Regions from separate parts of the Peribacillus sp. SIMBA_075 genome, predicted to be linked through region 1. Evidence: riboswitches for the same ligand, from Rfam matches in the RefSeq annotation. Region 1 holds a riboswitch; each other region holds the start of a gene.
The links. A riboswitch is a leader RNA that binds a small molecule or an ion and turns the genes downstream of it on or off. The one in region 1 is predicted to bind cobalamin.
Positions count from the first base shown of each region.

Region 2: another riboswitch for cobalamin. It lies ahead of SB775_RS11310 (energy-coupling factor ABC transporter permease); the one in region 1 lies ahead of SB775_RS14445 (ribonucleoside-diphosphate reductase subunit alpha).
Region 3: another riboswitch for cobalamin. It lies ahead of metE (5-methyltetrahydropteroyltriglutamate--homocysteine S-methyltransferase); the one in region 1 lies ahead of SB775_RS14445 (ribonucleoside-diphosphate reductase subunit alpha).

Region 1 is NZ_JAWRYN010000017.1:77,339-83,545, reverse strand. It holds gene SB775_RS14445 (ribonucleoside-diphosphate reductase subunit alpha) at 1-1,618, opposite strand, end outside; cobalamin riboswitch at 1,758-1,939, opposite strand; gene SB775_RS14440 (manganese-dependent inorganic pyrophosphatase) at 2,233-3,162, shown strand; gene SB775_RS14435 (hypothetical protein) at 3,261-3,407, opposite strand; gene SB775_RS14430 (SulP family inorganic anion transporter) at 3,493-4,950, opposite strand; gene SB775_RS14425 (helix-turn-helix domain-containing protein) at 5,755-5,922, shown strand.
Region 2 is NZ_JAWRYN010000011.1:131,114-137,320, forward strand. It holds gene cobJ (precorrin-3B C(17)-methyltransferase) at 1-634, opposite strand, end outside; gene SB775_RS11305 ((2Fe-2S) ferredoxin domain-containing protein) at 649-1,017, opposite strand; cobalamin riboswitch at 1,169-1,358, opposite strand; cobalamin riboswitch at 1,561-1,758, shown strand; gene SB775_RS11310 (energy-coupling factor ABC transporter permease) at 1,938-2,681, shown strand; gene SB775_RS11315 (energy-coupling factor ABC transporter substrate-binding protein) at 2,683-2,994, shown strand; gene cbiQ (cobalt ECF transporter T component CbiQ) at 3,035-3,757, shown strand; gene SB775_RS11325 (energy-coupling factor ABC transporter ATP-binding protein) at 3,776-4,621, shown strand; gene SB775_RS11330 (YozQ family protein) at 4,715-4,936, opposite strand; gene SB775_RS11335 (alanine/glycine:cation symporter family protein) at 5,152-6,207, opposite strand, start outside.
Region 3 is NZ_JAWRYN010000057.1:3,987-10,193, reverse strand. It holds gene SB775_RS24800 (ABC transporter permease) at 1-476, shown strand, start outside; gene SB775_RS24795 (ABC transporter permease) at 481-1,266, shown strand; gene SB775_RS24790 (acyl-CoA thioesterase) at 1,309-1,785, opposite strand; gene metE (5-methyltetrahydropteroyltriglutamate--homocysteine S-methyltransferase) at 1,778-4,087, opposite strand; cobalamin riboswitch at 4,233-4,424, opposite strand; gene SB775_RS24780 (potassium channel family protein) at 4,683-5,099, shown strand; gene bcp (thioredoxin-dependent thiol peroxidase) at 5,162-5,632, shown strand; gene SB775_RS24770 (aminopeptidase) at 5,644-6,207, shown strand, end outside.

The DNA of each region.
Region 1 (6,207 bases):
TGTTCGAGATGGATGCTTGCTTGACCGGAAGATTATTGACATCAATGACGTTATCCAGCATCCGGATCTGAATGGGAATTAACCTCTCCAAAACATCGCTGCTCACCGCACGGGGCAAGTTAATGGATGATAGGTTGCAGACAACGAAATCGCCGCTTTTACGGACCACAACGACATCTCCATCTTCTGTTTCATATTCATCCGTGATCGTCGAAGGGCTTAAGTTTTGAGCAATCTCCGTACAAAGGTTAGAACAATAAATCATGCCTTTATGTTTATTCGGATTCTTCCGGTTCACTTCATCGCGGTAGAACATATATGGTACGCCTTCTTCTAATTGAGAAATCATGATGCTTTTCATGATGTCCATCGCATTGATTTTTTCAAAGCTATAGTTTGGAAGTGTACCGTTTTCTGCGGCCTCGACAGCAAGTGCATAATGATTCCTGAAGCTTCCTTCGCCTTTCTTCTCGTCATAAAGATCTTCAAGTGAGAATCCAAGGGTTTGTTTGATGGTATGCGGATCGAAAAGATACCATTCTTTTCTGTCGCGTACAGCCTCCATGAACAAATCAGGAATACATACACCTGTAAAAATATCATGGGCTTTTAATCTGTCATCCCCGTTTTGGGTCTTCAAATCAAGAAAGCTCATAATATCTTTATGCCAGGCATCCAAGTAAATCGCGATGGCACCTTTACGTTGCCCCAATTGATCGACACTGACAGCTGTCTGGTTGAATAGCCGGATCCAGGGAGTCGTGCCGGAACTGTTTCCAGAGAAACCTCGGATATCAGAACCAAGCGAACGAATCTTACCAACGTAAAGACCTACACCGCCGCCGAATTTTGATACTTTTGCAGCATCGTAGTTAGATAGATAGATGCCGTCAATGGAATCCTCAATTGCGTCGATAAAACAAGAGCTTAACTGTCCATGCGTTTTACCTGCATTGGATAGAGTAGGCGTCGCAACAGTCATATAAAGGTTGGACATAGCCCAGTAAGCTTCTTTTATTAGTTGAAGACGATGCTCCGTTTTTTCCATTCGCATGATTTCCATCGCGATGATCATGAAGCGCTCTTGAGGCAGTTCGTAGACCTTGTCTTTTTTTGGGCGGGCTAGGTAGCGATCGTTTAATAAGTAAATGCCTATGTAAGAAAATAATTTATCCTTTTCCGGGTCGATCACCGAACCCAATTCCTCAATTTCCGCTTTCGTATAAGAAGCTAGCAGTTCTGATTTATAAATGGGATAACGCTGGCCTTCTGAAAGTTGCGAGAGTTCCGTGATCAGTTCATAGAATGGGCCATAACTCATGCCTTCATAACCTCGATTTGCCTGTGCATCCCTATACATCGTATTCAATAGTTCTGCTGCAGCAACGAACGTCCAATCGGGAGCATCTATATCCACACTTTCAAGAGCGAGCTGAATCAGTTTTTTTGATGCCTGTTCATCGGTTGAGTCACTTTTGCGATCAAGCCATTTTATAAAACGCTTTTTGAACTTTTCCATATCGAGACGGCCTTCGAATTCCTTTGATAACATCTCAAGCTGGATTGAATTCGTTTCGGTGTCATTTTCGCTTATGGTAGAGTTATATGTTTGAGTCATTAATAATCCTCCTTGTAAACTTCCGCTAAAATAAAAAAACCGCCCAAATGGATTGAGCGAATCAAACGATAGAATAAAGGAACCATGAAAAAATAGCCATTATACTATCGTTTCATCATCTCAATCCCCGAAGAATAAGAAACATGAAAAAATCAAGGCAGGTCTCCTGACTCATGATCATCCTACTTTGAGTCCTTCCCGTATAGAGAGAGCTATACAGTGGTTTCTCATTTCGTCACATTTACAGTTGCGGGGACAGTTCCGGGTTTACACCGGATTCCCTTTTCAGCCATCACTGGCACCTTGGATTATAAAATATTCTATATATAGTTATTAGTATTGTTTGTGTAATCAATATCTAGTATTTCTGCTTATATTATCGTAAGCCATATACGATGATAATTCAACTAATATATTTGAGAAAAACCAACCCTTATCTATTGACAAAGTGAAGGTAGAGGGATTGAGAATGAAAGATTTTATTGGGGAATGGGTAATTCGAGCACTGAATTTACGGGATTTTGTGTTAAAATAAAGTGTATAGTAAAGGTGGGTCTCCCTTATTGCGATGAGGGGATTCGCGGAAAAATATTTATGAAAAAGGGGTTAAAATCTTGGAAAAAGTATTAGTTTTTGGACATAAAAACCCGGATACAGACACAATCTGTTCAGCAATCGCTTATGCAGATCTTAAAAAGCAACTAGGTATCAACGCTGAACCAGTTCGTCTGGGTGAAGTGAATGGTGAAACTCAATATGCGTTGGACCAATTCAAATTCGAAGCTCCCCGCCTTGTGGAAAAAGTGGCAGGGGAAGCGGATGGCGTGATTCTGGTCGACCACAACGAACGCCAGCAAAGTGCAGAAGATATTGACCAAGTCCGTGTGTTGGAAGTTATCGACCATCACCGTATCGCTAACTTTGAAACAAGCGATCCTTTATATTACCGTGCGGAGCCAGTTGGCTGTACGGCAACGATTTTAAATAAAATCTATAAAGAAAACGGCATTGAAGTCCCTAAAGCGATCGCCGGACTTATGCTATCTGCCATAATTTCCGATTCTTTATTGTTCAAATCCCCGACATGCACAGAGCAAGACGTTGCAGCAGCTATGGAACTGGCTGATATTGCGGGAGTAAACGCTGAAACATATGGCTTGGAAATGTTGAAGGCGGGAGCTGACTTGAGCGACAAGACGATTGCCCAGTTAATCACTCTTGATGCAAAAGAATTCTCCATGGGAATGGCTAAAGTTGAGATAGCTCAGGTCAATGCTGTAGATCCGAACGAAGTTCTTGCTAAGCAAGCTGAAATAGAAGCAGCCATTGAATCGGTCATCGCTGTGAAGGAATTGGATTTATTCCTATTCGTCGTAACGGATATCTTGACCAATGATTCTGTGGCCTTGGCTCTTGGAAAAGCGGCTGATGCAGTGGAAAAGGCATATGACGTTTCATTAAACAATAACATTGCCGTCTTAGAGGGCGTTGTATCGCGTAAAAAACAAATCGTTCCGGTTTTAACGGACGTATTCAGTAAATAATATTGGAAAAGGGGTGCCCATTCAATACTTTGGGCCCCCTTTTCTGTACATCAAAAAAAGACTCAACCATCCATTTAAAGGTGTTTGAGTCTTTTTTTTTAATTTAAGGTTTCCTTTTCTTTTTCATAGGCGATGACAATCAGTTCTTTATTGGCTTCCTCGCCAAGTTTGCTTTCAAAGCTTTTCAGTTCATTCAATAAATCTGGTGACAGATTCGCTGCTGTATAATCCTGATCGGATGTCATGCTTTTCGCTCCTTTCAAAAGGAAATATTTCATGTTATCTATTTTGTCGGTTTGAAAAGTTTCTATTCAGCAGAATTATACTTTTTCAAGATATTTTACTTTCTGAGGTGGCGAGTTTTTCAAGCAATAACGAACTCTCCTCGTCCAGGCCTTGCACCTGGACAGGTGTACCCTGAAACTGATATTTAAGGACAACCGTATCAACAGCACCGACTGCAGAAGCATCCCATATTTTAGAATGGGAAAAATCGATGATGACCGTTTCGGCTTTTTCCTTGAAATCGAACTTAGAAACAAAGTCCTGAACCGAAGCGAAAAATATTTGTCCGCTGATACGATAAATGATTTTCTTAGCATGGATGTCTTCCGTTTTCTCAACAGCCACTTTAGAAATTTTAGCCGAGAAGAAAATCATGCTCAAGAGCACTCCAGCAAATACCCCTTTAGATAAGTCATGTGTATAAAGAACAATGAGGACCGTCACGATCATCACTGCTGCATCCGTCTTTGGAGCTTTAGTGAGCCGCTTTAGGGAAGACCAGTCAAAGGTCCCGATTGAAACCATGATCATGACTGCGACAAGGGCAGCCATCGGTATTTTAACAAGGACATCATTCAATACCACGATTAATACCATAAGAAATGCGCCAGCTACAAAAGTGGAAAGCCGGCCCCTTCCTCCCGATTTAATGTTGATACCGGATTGGCCGATCATCGCACATCCTGCCATTCCGCCAAAACATCCGGCAATGATATTCGAAATTCCTTGGCCTTTGGCTTCCTTATTTTTATTACTGTCCGTGTCAGTCATCTCATCGACTATTTGAGCGGTCAATAATGATTCAAGCAACCCGACAAACGCAAGGGCTATGGAATAAGGGAAAATGATCGCCAAAGTTTCGAAGGTCAAAGGGATGTCTGGAAGCATGAACATCGGAAGGGCTTCAGTCAATTGCCCCATATCCCCAACCGTACGCACCGTAGCTCCCGTGGTAACTGCAACGATTGTCATGAATATGATGGCGACAAGTGGTGAAGGTATGACTTTCGTGATCAGCGGAAAAAGATAAATGATAGCTAATGAAATGGCTGTCATGAGATACATGATCCATGATTCGCCCACGAAATGGGTAAGCTGTGCCGTGAAAATCAAGATGGCTAGAGAATTCACAAAACCAGTCATGACCGGCTTCGGGATGAACTTCATTAATTTCCCGATTTTTAAAACCCCTAGTAAAATTTGCAGCAAACCAGTCAATATAGTTGCAGCAAGTAAATAGTTCAAGCCGTGATCTTTAACAAGATCGACCATTACGAGTGCCATTGCTCCAGTGGCAGCCGATATCATTCCCGGCCTTCCGCCGAAAAATGAGATGGCGATGGCAATGCAGAATGAGGCATATAGACCTACCATTGGGTCAACACCAGCAATGATCGAAAAGGCAATCGCCTCTGGAATCAATGCCAAGGCAACGACAATTCCGGAAAGAACATCCCCCCGTACGTTCCCGAACCATTCCTGTTTGTATGCTGATGTATTCAAAGAAACACTCCTTCTTTCTTTTATATATGTGTGTTACTTTCATTGTTAACGCACTAAATTATAGCATGTGACCTTCTTTCTATCTATATGGATATTTCCAGGACTATTCATGCCTAAAGAAGGAAGCATTGGTGCAAAAAGTGCTTGAGCTATCATGTGGGGGGACCAGGGCTGAAGATGCCTCGATTTATCTATACGAAGGATCGGTAAACTATGTTTGTTTACAAAGCCCTTCGATAGGATCCCCAAAACTTTAGTAAACGATTACGGTAATGGGGGGAGAATGAATTACATGCCTATTTTCCTTTCACTGAAAAATCGGGTGGGTTTCAGTTGCCGGTTCTGTTGGTAGTGTGTCTCAAGACTGCGGAAATGATTTACATTGGGGCGAGTCACTGCCTAACCATCTGAACCTGATTGTAAGGCAGGCAGAAAAAGCCTTGGAATGGGATCATATGAAAGAACAACTGTATCTTAATAAAGAAATCATCATGACTAAAAGCGATGATATAATGGTATCCGTGGAAGGGAAAGTGAACTCGCACCCCGTATAGGAGGAGATATAGCATTATCTTAATGGACAGCTATTTTCAATAAGCTTTCCTTGGCGCTACATATTGGGATGGGCACCACCATTAAGCTGGAGGATTATTATTAGGTCTATAAACAGGGCATGCATGCTTATAAATTCAGCAGAACTGGATTTCCAAAAAAATAGCTTGGCCATTTTTGACGAATTGGGCTCTTACAAGCTCTTGGATAATTTGAAAGACCCTGCACATGCCGAAGGGGGGAGCAAATCTGATGGGTACATTAAGTGTCTACCTATTCAATAACGGTAATTCAAAAATACTATCGATTTCACTTTTCAAACACCGCAGTGCATTGCGTTACCGAATGGAACGGATCCATGACATTCCGGACATGGTTTTAGAAGATGCAGAAAACACGATTGAATCTGATGATTGCTGATAAACTGCACCGTTTATACCAATCGAGCCAATTATAGTCCGACCGTACACCTTTTAAGACAATGATAAAAGTCCTTGAAGGATCTTTTTTTATGTCGTTTTGTGCCTTAACTTGATTAGGCATAAAGTAAGGAAGCTTTACTTACCGGAACGATATTTTCCCTTTCACCTACTTCGTAGAGGGCAGTGTTAAGTGGCTATTCCTTATCAAGGATACTGGATTTACACTTTGGACATGTCACTTCTTTATAATGCTTGAACCTGATCTTTCGAAGGTCGCTTCTTG
Region 2 (6,207 bases), on a different contig from region 1:
TTATGACAATATCCTGCCGATCGCGATAAGCACTTTTCACCAACCCGACAGGTGTATCCGGTGAACGGTAGCGAAGGAGAATTTTTTGTGTTTCTACAATTTGCCTAGTCCGCCTTCCGCTACGCGGGTTATAAAGGGCAATGACAAAGTCAGCCATTGCAGCAGCTTCCACCCTTTTAGCGATAAGTTCCCAAGGCGTTAAATGATCACTGAGGCTGATGGTACACGAATCGTGCATGACAGGTGCCCCAAGTAAAGACGCACAAGAGTTGATTGCAGAAATACCAGGGATGACTTCAATGCCCACTCCAGTATCTTCTTTCCACCCTTTTTCAATCAATACTTCATAAACCAGCCCTGCCATCCCGTACACTCCGGCATCACCACTGGAAATTACAGCCACTTTCTTTCCCAGCTCCGCTTGTTTCACTGCTTCCTGAGCACGTGATACTTCTTCAGTCATTCCCGTACTAATAATCGTTTGATCTGTAAGCAGTCCCTGAATGAGTTCAACATAAGTCTTATAACCAATGATGTAGTCACTTTCTTGAAGGGCTTCGACAGCACGTTTGGTAATGTGTTCAAAATTCCCTGGCCCAAAGCCCACGACGAATAATTTACCGTTAGTACTCATTAAGACATCTCCTTTTACGATTTGTTCTTTGAAATACCCGTATGAGCAGGAAAATCTGGATTAGGGATCATTTCCCCATCACTGAATTGGTAGATCATCTGTGGCACAAACTCCCCATCATCGATATTACTTACAATCTTCCGACCGTAATCTGGGGTATCCACCCGATACCATCTCCCTTGGGGATACTCAATTACAACGCAGGCGTCCTTACATCTTCCGTTACAGCGTGTCCTGGTTGTATGAACTTTCATATCCAGTCCCTTTGAAGTAATTTCATCGCGAATCGCTTGGGTTACTTCTTCCCCGCCTTTTTTCATGCAACTGCTTCCATTGCAAATCAACAGATGCGTATTAGTACCCTGCAAGTTCCAAGTAGTCATCTTCTTCCTCCTGAGTTCAGGGAAAAGGCAAAATAAAAAACCTTAACATAAGAGTTAAGGTTTTAAAAAAACTATATGAATGAGGAGCCTTCGGCAAATATGCTGAATCTCCCAAAATCGTCATAGTCCTTCTACCTTTCCCTCCGAAAAGTATCATACAATTTCAAAAGCAGGTTTCCTGGCTTACGCTTCATTTTACTTTGTCCCTTCCCGGCATTAAGCCAGTGGTCATCGACAATTTCATCAGCGTTTACAGTAGCGGGGGCTGCATCGGATTTTCACCGATTTCCCTATTATCCCTTGATAATTCACACAAGAGCACTTTTAAAATGAAATATTTGGTTTTATTATACATTTCTAGCTAACTTTATCTATCATATAACAACTTTAGCAAAATTCAAAGTTTATTCCGACTGTTTAGAAAAGTTTAATAGGGTAAATCCAGCACCATGCCTCGCTTCTCTGCGTTATTAGCCTAAAAAAAAAAAAGAGAGTGTAGCTGGAATTATTTCTTTATGATAAACTATACGAGATTTTTCAAAATAATTACATAAGTTTTATGGTGTTGAATTTTCTCGGAAATTCAGCTTAAAAGGGAAGCCGGTGAAAATCCGGAGCGGTCCCGCCACTGTAAAGGGAAGTCCTATTGCCTTAAGGTTAATCCACTGTCAAATGAGATGGGAAGGATGTAATGGGATGATGAACCAAAGCCAGGAGACCTGCCATGAAGCGTGAAACTGTTTCAGCCTACGAGGATGGGTGTGCGGATCAGGCAGAATAGCCCGTGGTTGGTTTATGCTATGGAATTCCTGTTCATTACGCACTTCTTTCTTTTTTAGAGAAGTGCTTTTTATGTTGGGCGCCGCTTTTCTTCTAAAAGCCTTGATTAGAAAAAATTAAAAGTGTTGAAAGGAGAAAGAATGAAAAAAGACAATTGGAAAATTCTTTATTTTGTCATTTTATTGCTTCTTGTACCAAAACGTGCTATGGCCATGCATATTATGGAGGGATTTTTACCGATTGAATGGGCCATATTCTGGTGGGCCATTATCCTTCCATTTTTAATCTTGGGTTACCGGTCGATTAGGTCCAAAGTAAAGGAAAACCCAGAAACAAAAATGATACTCGGCCTATCGGGAGCATTTGTATTCATATTATCGGCCCTGAAGATTCCTTCCGTTACGGGAAGTTCTTCACACCCTACAGGAGTTGGTTTGGGTTCCATATTATTCGGACCATTGGCCATGAGTGTCGTGGGTTCCATCGTACTGTTATTTCAAGCTGTATTACTGGCTCACGGAGGGTTGACGACATTAGGGGCCAATGCATTTTCCATGGCAGTATGCGGACCGTTCATTTCTTACTTTGTCTTCAAGGGCGCAACTAAATTGGGGTGGTCTTTTTCTCTTGCCGTTTTCTTGGCAGCTGCTTTTGGAGATTTAGGAACCTATGTGGTAACTTCCGTTCAACTTGCTCTTGCTTTTCCATCCGAGGTAGGGGGATTCATGGCCTCATTCACTAAGTTTGCAGGGATTTTTGCCCTGACCCAAATTCCCTTGGCAATCAGCGAGGGATTATTGACAGTCGTTGTGATGAATTTCTTAAAAAAATACAATCTAGGCGAATTGAAATTGCTGCGAGTTTTATCTAAGGAGGCCCGTTAATATGAAAAAAAGTTTACTGCTGCTTTTCCTGGTTGTCATTCTTGCTACCATACCGTTAATCACCCAACAAGGAACGGAATTTGGCGGTGCCGACGGCGAAGCTGAAGAAGCCATCACAAATATCCATCCGGAATATAAGCCATGGTTCAACAGTATTTGGGAGCCACCAGGTGCAGAAACAGAAAGCTTATTATTTGCGCTGCAAGCTGCAATCGGAGCTGGTTTCATTGGATATTTCATTGGCGTAATGAGACAAAGGAATAAGCAAGCCAAACAAGCCATGCCCGAAGAATCCAAGCATGTTACTCATTGATAAATATGCCTATTTCAATGGGCTAAAGGATGAACATCCGTTGGAAAAAATGATTTTTGCACTCTCCCTTTTGCTTTTTTCCTTAACTGTAAGGGATATGGCCGTTTCGCTCATCACTTTTACGGTGATGAGTGCTTTAATCATTTTTGCGGCAAGAATCCCACTTTCTTATTATCTGAAATTACTCTTACTACCGGGGTTCTTTATATTATCAGGTACAATTACAATCCTTTTTTCTTTTACAAGCAAACCCACTTCAATATCCAATATATGGTGGTCTTGGAAAGCCGGAAACTGGCAAATATTCATCAGCGATGACAGCATTGGTACAGTGATCAATTTGATCACTGTCGTATTTGCCAGTATAAGCTGTTTATATTTCTTAACCTTAACAACACCCATTACCGTCATTCTATCCGTGCTGCGGAAACTTAAATTGCCGTCTTTATTGATCGATTTAATAGAATTGACCTATCGCTTCATCTTTATTTTTTTAGATACAGCTTTGGCCATTCACCTATCACAAGCTTCACGACTTGGATATGGCTCGATAAGGCAAGGCATTCGCTCTCTCGGGTTACTAATCTCATCATTATTTTTGGGAGTATTCCAGCGCTCTGCGCAATTGACGATGGCCATGAATGCAAGAGGATATCAGGAAAACCTATCATTTATCGATGATACTTACACCTATTCCTCCCGCAATTGGCTGATCGCCATTATCATACTAGGAAGCTTAATCTTTATTTATGGATATATGTAAATTGGAGGCAATTCAAAAATGGAAGAGCATATTTTTAATATAGAGGGCCTCACCCATCAATTCCCAGATGGAACGTTCGCTATAAAAGATCTTTCACTAACGGTTCAACAAGGTAAAAAGATTGCATTATTAGGCAATAATGGAGCCGGCAAATCGACTCTGTTCCTCCATTTAAACGGTCTTTTACAACCAACATCAGGAACCATCAGATATAAGGGCAAGAAAATTAAATATGACCGTAAAGCATTATTATCATTAAGAAAACAAGTCGGGATCGTTTTTCAAGATCCTGATTCTCAGCTTTTTTCCGCTAATGTGCAACAGGATATTTCGTTTGGACCGATGAATTTAGGATGGGAAAGAAACGTAGTCCGCGAGAAAGTACAATGGGCGATGGCTCAAACGGAAGTAACGGAATTAAAGGACAGACCCACCCATTTTTTGAGCTTAGGGCAAAAAAAACGTGTCGCCATTGCAGGCGTACTAGCCATGGAACCCGATGTCTGGCTCTTGGACGAGCCTACCGCTGGATTGGATCCTTATTTCTCCCGACAGATCATGTCTCTGCTGGACAGTATTCACCATCCTGACAAAACGATAATTCTATCAACCCATGATGTTAATTTGGCCTATCAATGGGCTGATGAAGTCGTTGTCATGAACGATGGGAAGGTCATATACCAAGGGGACCCTGTATCCGTTTTTCTTGATGAAGACATTCTAATGAGAGCACATCTGGAAAAGCCGTGGGTTTTTGAAATGTTTCAAGCCCTTCTTCAATCAAGGATACCCGCAGAAAAGGACCTTGTCCCAAGAACGAAGGAAGAGTTACTTCGAAAAATGGAGAGAGAAAGAATTTATTAATTAGATATCCCCTAGCTTAAAAAGCTAGGGGTTTAAATCAATATTTTCTAAAATTTCAGTCGATAATTCTTGTTCCTAAAAAATAAAATCACTTCATTTGCCTTCTTCCTCGGATCCTTCTTTTTTAATCTCAATATCCTTTCCATTTACATCATCAATGACTGCTTTTATCTCGCCTTCCGCATAAGTATCCGAGACTTGTTCGTGGGTTGTAGCCAATCCCGAAGATACAGCATCTTCCCGTTTATAATCACTGACATCATATATTCTTCCAGCAATTTCTGAAGATTCATTTTTTGATTGCTTGCTATCCATAGTTTTCACTCCTAGTTTTCAAATTGTCCAACCATCGATTGACAGCAGTACTAAAGACAAAGGTATTTTGTGTAAAAAACAAAACAATATTCAATCATGATAGAAAAAAGAGGAAAAAGCCTGACTTTCCTTATTTTCAATCACTTGATCATACAAAAAAAGCTTACAAGTAAAATCCCTTCTCAAGGGCTCTACCTGTAAGCTTTTATTAGAGCTTAGCTCTCCTTATACACATTCACATCCACATCATCGGATGGGTCTCCCCAACATTCCACATTCTTCAAACCTTTAATATTGTTCACATGGAAAACAGGATTTTTTCCACTTTTCTTTTGCTTTTGATAATCCGCCAGTGCAGCAAAAGCGATCTTCCCAAGTAATGCTATGGCGATCAGGTTGATAATGGCCATGAGTGCCATCAGCAAGTCAGCTAGCCCCCAAACAAATTTCAGTGAGGCAAGCGAACCGAATATCACCATCCCTACTACTGCGATACGATAGATGTTTAACCAAGCCTTATTTTCATTGATGAAGCCGATGTTCGACTCTCCATAATAATAGTTGCCGACAATGGAACTGAAGGCGAATAACAGGACGATAATGGCAAGGAAAATACCAGCCCAAGACCCCAATGCCGTCCCAAGTGCATTTTGGGTAAGGACGATTCCATCCGTTTCTTTCGATGTATAAAGACCTGAGAACAAAATGATGAAGGCAGTCGAACTGCAAATGATGAGCGTATCGACAAAAACACCCAGTGACTGAATGAGTCCTTGTTTGACGGGATGACTTACATCTGCCGTCGCTCCAGCATTAGGTGCACTACCCATCCCAGCTTCATTTGAAAATAGGCCACGCTTGATTCCCTGCATCATGGCAGCTCCCAGTACACCGCCAGCCACTTCTTTTATTCCATTAAATGCACTTTCAAAAATCAGAACAAAAACACCCGGTAACTCGGTAATATTCATGATGATGATAATCAACGCCACTATCACATAGGCTCCTGCCATAATCGGGACGATGACTTCAGATACCTTTGCAATCATTTTGATACCGCCAAAAATGATGACAGCTGTGACAACAGCCAGAATGAGACCCGTAACCCACTTTTCGATTCCAAACGATTCATTGAATGCACTTGAAATCGTATTGGCTTGAACCGAGTTGAAAGCAAGTCCAAATGTAAGCGAAATCAATACAGCGAACGTGATACCCATCCATCGGGCGTTCAAAGCTTTTTCCATATAATACGCAGGTCCTCCGCGGAA
Region 3 (6,207 bases), on a different contig from region 1:
AAGGGCTTGGGGAAGGGATATTCCGATTCTTCTTCTTCTCGATTCCCGGAATGCTGCTGGTAGCTTTCATTTTTCCTATAGAATTGCCGCATGAACCGGCTACGTGGGGGATATTCGGCATTTCCTTGCTGTTCAGTTTCATCATCAATTCACAAATTAACTTATTGACAGGAATCACTACCTTTTTCTTATATAATAATGCCGGATTGATCCGGGCTAAAAGGGTTATCATTGATTTGTTTTCCGGTCTGCTGCTGCCCATCAGTTTTTATCCGATATGGGCGCAGGGAGTGATGAAATATTTGCCATTTCAAGGGATCAGCTATGTACCAAGCATGATTTTTACGAACGGGTACAGTTCAGGCGAAATTGGCATGGCGCTTTTACAGCAGTTAATTTGGTGCATCATTCTCATAATACCGATTCAGCTTTTATGGATAGTCGCAAAAAAACAGCTGATTATTCAAGGAGGTTGACGGGATGTTTTATGTATCGATGTTTTTTCAATATGTGAGTCAATATATGAAAACAAGATTGCAATATAGAGCAGATTTCTTCATGGAAATCCTATCCGATCTGCTGAATCAGGTCGTGAACCTGGTATTTATATTAGTCGTTTTTGGACATACCCAGTTTTTAAGCGGCTGGAGCCGTGAAGAAATCATATTCATTTATGGATTCTTCCTTATCCCATTCGCCCTTTTTTCTGCCTTTTTCAACATCTGGGATTTTAATGACCGCTATATCGTCAAAGGTGAAATGGACCGGATATTAACAAGACCGATACATAGCCTGTTTCAAGTCATTTTAGAAAGAATCGAGCTAGAAGCGTTATTTGGTGTTGTGACCGGTTTGATCATTATATTTTATTCGGGGATTTCATTGGATCTGCAGCTTGCGTGGTATGACCCGATTCTTTTCATCATTTTTGCAATAGGCGGGGCCCTTGCTTATGCAGCCATATTCGTTGCGATAGCAAGCATTGGGTTCTGGTCGGATGCGAAAACATCCATCATGCCAATGATGTACAATATCGGGAACTACGGGCGCTATCCTGTTGATATTTATAATAAGGTCATTCGTTTTGTCCTTACATGGGTATTGCCATTCGCGTTTGTTGGTGTTTATCCTGCATCTTATTTCCTTAGAAAAGAAGAGTGGTATGCATATGCATTTGCCACACCTGTAATTGGGGTTGCCTTTTTCGTGATATCCGTTTTCATATGGAATCAGGGAGTGAAGAGGTACCGCGGGGCAGGAAACTAAAAGAGCCCCTTCAACAGCATTCATGTTGAAGGGTTTTTTTGTTTATTTGCGTTTATTCTTTCTTTCAATATATCTTGCTTGTGCTTGAACATATTGCTGCTTTTCCTCTTCCGTTTCCGGAATGACCTGAGGTACGTTTGTCGGCTTACCGTCTTCATCAATGGCCAGCATCGTTAAAAAAGCGCGTGCCGTAAGCTGTTTTTCACCTGTTAATAGGTTCTCACGCTCCACTTTCACGAATACCTCCATTGATGTGCGATGTGCACAGGTGATATAAGCTTCAAGGTTGATCGCATCCCCTGTCTTGATGGGGGCCAAAAAATCAAAAGAGTCGCTTGAAGCGGTCACAACGGGTTTTCGACAATGGCGCATAGCTGAAATGCAGGCTATTTTATCAACATAGGCCATTACCTTTCCGCCAAAGATGGTATTGTGATGATTTGTATCCGGTGGAAAAACAAGGTCGGTTAAAAATGTCCGTGACTGCTGTGTTGGATGGGCAACGTTCTTTTCAATCATAAGCTTTTGGTTTAGCTAAAAGGTTTTCACGGACGATTTTTGCTGCTTCGACCATGTTTTTCAGGGAAGCGACGGTTTCCGGGATACCCCTTGTTTTCAGGCCGCAGTCGGGATTGATCCAAAACTGGTCTTTATCCAGTACCTTGATGCCCCGTTCAATCATATCGACCATTTCGTCCACTGCCGGCACACGCGGGCTGTGAATATCATACACACCAAGGCCAATACCTTTTTCGTATGTCCTTTCTTCGAATGCGGAAGCAAGCTCTCCATGGCTACGGGATGTTTCGATGGAAATTACATCGGCATCAAGGGAGGAGATGACATCCATGAAACTGTTGAAGTCGCAATAGCACATATGCGTGTGAATTTGGGTTGTATCCTCGACGCTTGATGTGGATATCAAGAACGAATTAACAGCCCAGTTCAAATACTCATCGCGATCGGTTTTTTTCAATGGCAGACCTTCCCTAAGTGCAGGCTCATCAACTTGGATCATTTTGATTCCAGCCGATTCCAATGCAATGACTTCTTTTTCCAAAGCAAGTGCCAGTTGGTAGCAAACATTCTCCCTGGAAATATCATCACGGACAAATGACCAGTTCAAAATCGTGACAGGACCTGTTAGCATGCCCTTTACCGTCTTGTTCGTCAGTGATTGTGCGTATACACTTTCCCTGACTGTCATCGGTTCGATGAAATCGATGTCGCCGTAGATGACTGGTGGTTTCACGCAGCGGGACCCATAGGATTGTACCCAGCCCTTTTCTAGAAAGACGAATCCGCCTAACTTATGGCCGAAGTATTCAACCATATCCGTCCGTTCGAATTCCCCGTGTACAAGAACATCCAAGCCGATTTCTTCTTGGATATCAATCCACCTGCCGATTTCTTCGTTAACGAATGTTTCATATTGGGAAGCGGTCCATTCTCCTCTTTTGAATTTCCCACGTGCTTGTTTAACTTCAAATGTCTGTGGAAAGCTGCCGATCGTAGTCGAAGGAAGAAAAGGCAATTTGAAAAATTCCTGTTGTTTTTGGTAACGTTCTTTAAATGGAAGCTGACGGCCGACGTTCCTGGTTTTAACCTTTTCGACATTGGATTGTACATTCCCATGATTCCGTGCATTTGAACTTGCTAACGTTTGAACCGTAAATTTATTAGCATCGACTTTTTCGGCGATTGCTTCAAAGCCTTGATTATTCCCTTTGACCAAGAGTATGATTTCCTCAAGTTTCTCATCAGCGAAAGCGAGGGCCTCTTTCACTTCTTTTGAAAGGGCGGTTTCATTACGAACGGTCACTGGGACATGAAGCAGGGAACAAGAGGGCTGAAGCCAGATTTGGTCTTCAGCTACCTTTTTCTTAAGAGTCTCAATCAATTGGATTTTTTTTGATAAATCAGATAGCCAAATGTTTTTTCCGTCAATCACACCTGCAGCAAGCACTTTGTCCTTCGGGAAACCGAATGCTTCAAGATTACTTAGATTCCTCCCTTTATCATGTACAAAATCAAGACCGATTCCTTGGACTTGTAATTCGATGACTTCTTGGTAATGCTCCACGGCATCAAAGTATGTTTGTAGCATGATGTTCAGGTTTGGTGCTGCTTCATTCAGTTTTTCATAGAGGTAAGTAACAGTTTGCATATCATCTTTGGAAATGGATGAAACAAGAGAAGGTTCGTCCATTTGAACCCACTTCACGCCTTCTTGCTCCAACTCTTGAAGGATTTGCGTGTAAAGGGGAAGTAGGCTCAGGATGATGCCAGGGATATCTTTTTTATTGAAGCCTTTGGAAAGGGAGATGAAAGTATAAGGTCCGATCAACACGGGTTTCGTTTCAATCCCTAGCTTTTCCTTGGCCTCCCGATATGCTGCAAGTGGTTTATTTTCTGTTAAAGTCAGCTGTGACAGGTTTAATTCAGGGACAATATAGTGATAGTTCGTATTGAACCATTTCGTCATTTCGGAAGCGACTTCGTCATTGTTTCCACGGGCCATTGAATAATAAACGGAAAGGGGAACGCATCCGCCTTCATAGGCTGAATAACGTTCAGGAACAAGACCGAACATGACGGACATATCCAGCATTTGATCATATAAAGTGAAGTCGTTGGCAGGAATGATATCAATGCCTCGTTTCTTCTGTTTTTGTAAGTTGCCTAAACGGATGGCTTTTAGTTGTGCCGTAAATTCTGCTTCATCGATTTTACCGGACCAGTAAGCTTCTAATGTACGTTTCCATTCACGATTTTCCCCGATTCGCGGGTAACCCAAACTGCTGCTTTTCAAAATTCCCATCCTCCTACATTCATTTAATTGAACAATAAAAAAGCATCCCTAACCGTCAAAAGAGAAAGTTAGAAATGCTTAAAATAAAGAGGCATGCAGAATGCCCCTTACAATTATAAGGTCCCTAACACCTCCCTATCTCCCGTAGGTTAAAACAGTGTTGTCGAAATAGGCAGGTCTCCTGACTTAGGGAATATCATTAGCGACGGGCCTTCCCGATCCGTTGATCAGTGGCATATTGGATGGCGCTAACATTCCCATTACAGTGGCGGGACCGTGCCGGAATTACACCGGGCTTCCCTTTTAATCCTAATGAAAATTAGGAACCTATTTCCACATATGAAATTTCACAAAACCTGCTGATAAACTGATTGCAGGCGGCGAATATTTATAAAATAAAAATTATTATAAATATTTAGACAACCTTAACATATCCGACTAAAAGGGTCAACATGAAAAAGATTCGGGATAAGGTCCCGAATTCCTGACAAATGCGTTTAGAATGTGTTAGTGATAAGGATAAAGTCTGTCCCTAAGAAAGAATATATTGTTTGGACAGGGAGTATGTATAGAGGGAGTGGCGTTTTGAAATGGGGCGTGGGGGATGACTTTCTACATCTTGATTGCAGGAATCATTTTTTGCATGGTGATGAGCATTCGTACCTTATTTCTTGTTGAGTCGGGAGGAAAAAAGTTTTCTCTGGAGGATATGCTGTGGCTTGGCAATTTATATGCGACGATATTAGTTGGATTTGCACTGATTTATTTATTATACGAGCTTCAGAATCATTCAGTGATTCTTGATATGGGCAATCGTTTGGACGGCAGTTTTTACGAGCAACTGAAGACTTCTTTTTATTTTAGTGCGATGACGATGTTTTCTGTAGGGTATGGGGATATATCCCCGATAGGCGTAGGCAGGATGATTGCGACAATCCAGGCATTCATCGGCTATACGCTCCCGGCCGCGTTTGTAATTCGGACGGTGATTGATTTAGATCAGGAAAGAAGGAATAAATGAAAGTTGTATTTCTTTCGATTATTGGGTACTCTTACCATAATGAAAGAAATGGAGGGTTCAATATGACTGTTAAAATTGGAGAAAAAGCACCTGATTTTCAACTCCCAGCAAACAATGGTGAAATGGTTTCCCTATCGGATTTTAAGGGGAAATACATTGTTTTATATTTTTATCCAAAAGACATGACGCCAGGATGCACGACGGAGGCCTGTGATTTCCGGGACCACAATGAGCAATTTGAGGAATTGGACGCTGTCATCATTGGTATCAGCCCAGACCCAGCGGCACGACATGAAAAGTTCATCGAAAAACATGGATTGCCTTTTCTGCTTCTAGCTGACGAAAATCATGAAGCCGCTGAATCATTTGATGTGTGGCAATTGAAAAAGAATTTCGGCAAGGAGTATATGGGCATTGAACGTTCAACATTCCTGATTGATAGGGCAGGTAAGATAGTCAAAGAATGGCGTAAGGTAAAAGTAAAAGGCCACGTCGAAGAAGCTCTTGAAACTCTTCGCGACCTCAAAAAATAAGGGACAGGCAAATGAAGGATGAGCGAATAACGAAGCTTGCTGCCAGGCTGATTCATCACTCGATACAATTAAAGCCAAAAGAGAGAATCCTTATTCGGGGCCATATCAACACGAAACCATTATTGAAAGAGCTGATTGATGAAACATACAGAGTGGGTGCTTATCCATATGTAGAACTTGAAGACGATGAGATAAGCCGGCACCTATTACAAGGGAATGTGAAGGAACAACTTGACACATCATCGCAATGGGCTCTGAAGAAATATACGGATATCGATGCGGTCATCATCATCACCGGTGAAGAAAACGATGTGGAAATGACTGATGTTCTCCTCGAAAGGCACCGTCTTCAAGGGGAGGCTATGAATTCTCCAACTCTTTTCTATGTGAACAACCGACGTTGGGTCTTGCTTAATTATCCCACCAACACATCAGCGCAAAAAGCCGGCATGACTTTCGACAGGTATCAAGACTTCCTTTTGAACGTATGCACAATGGATTATGGGAAAATGGAGGCGGCATTAAAACCGTTAAAACTATTGATGGAACGGACTGACAAAGTCAGGATCGTTTCA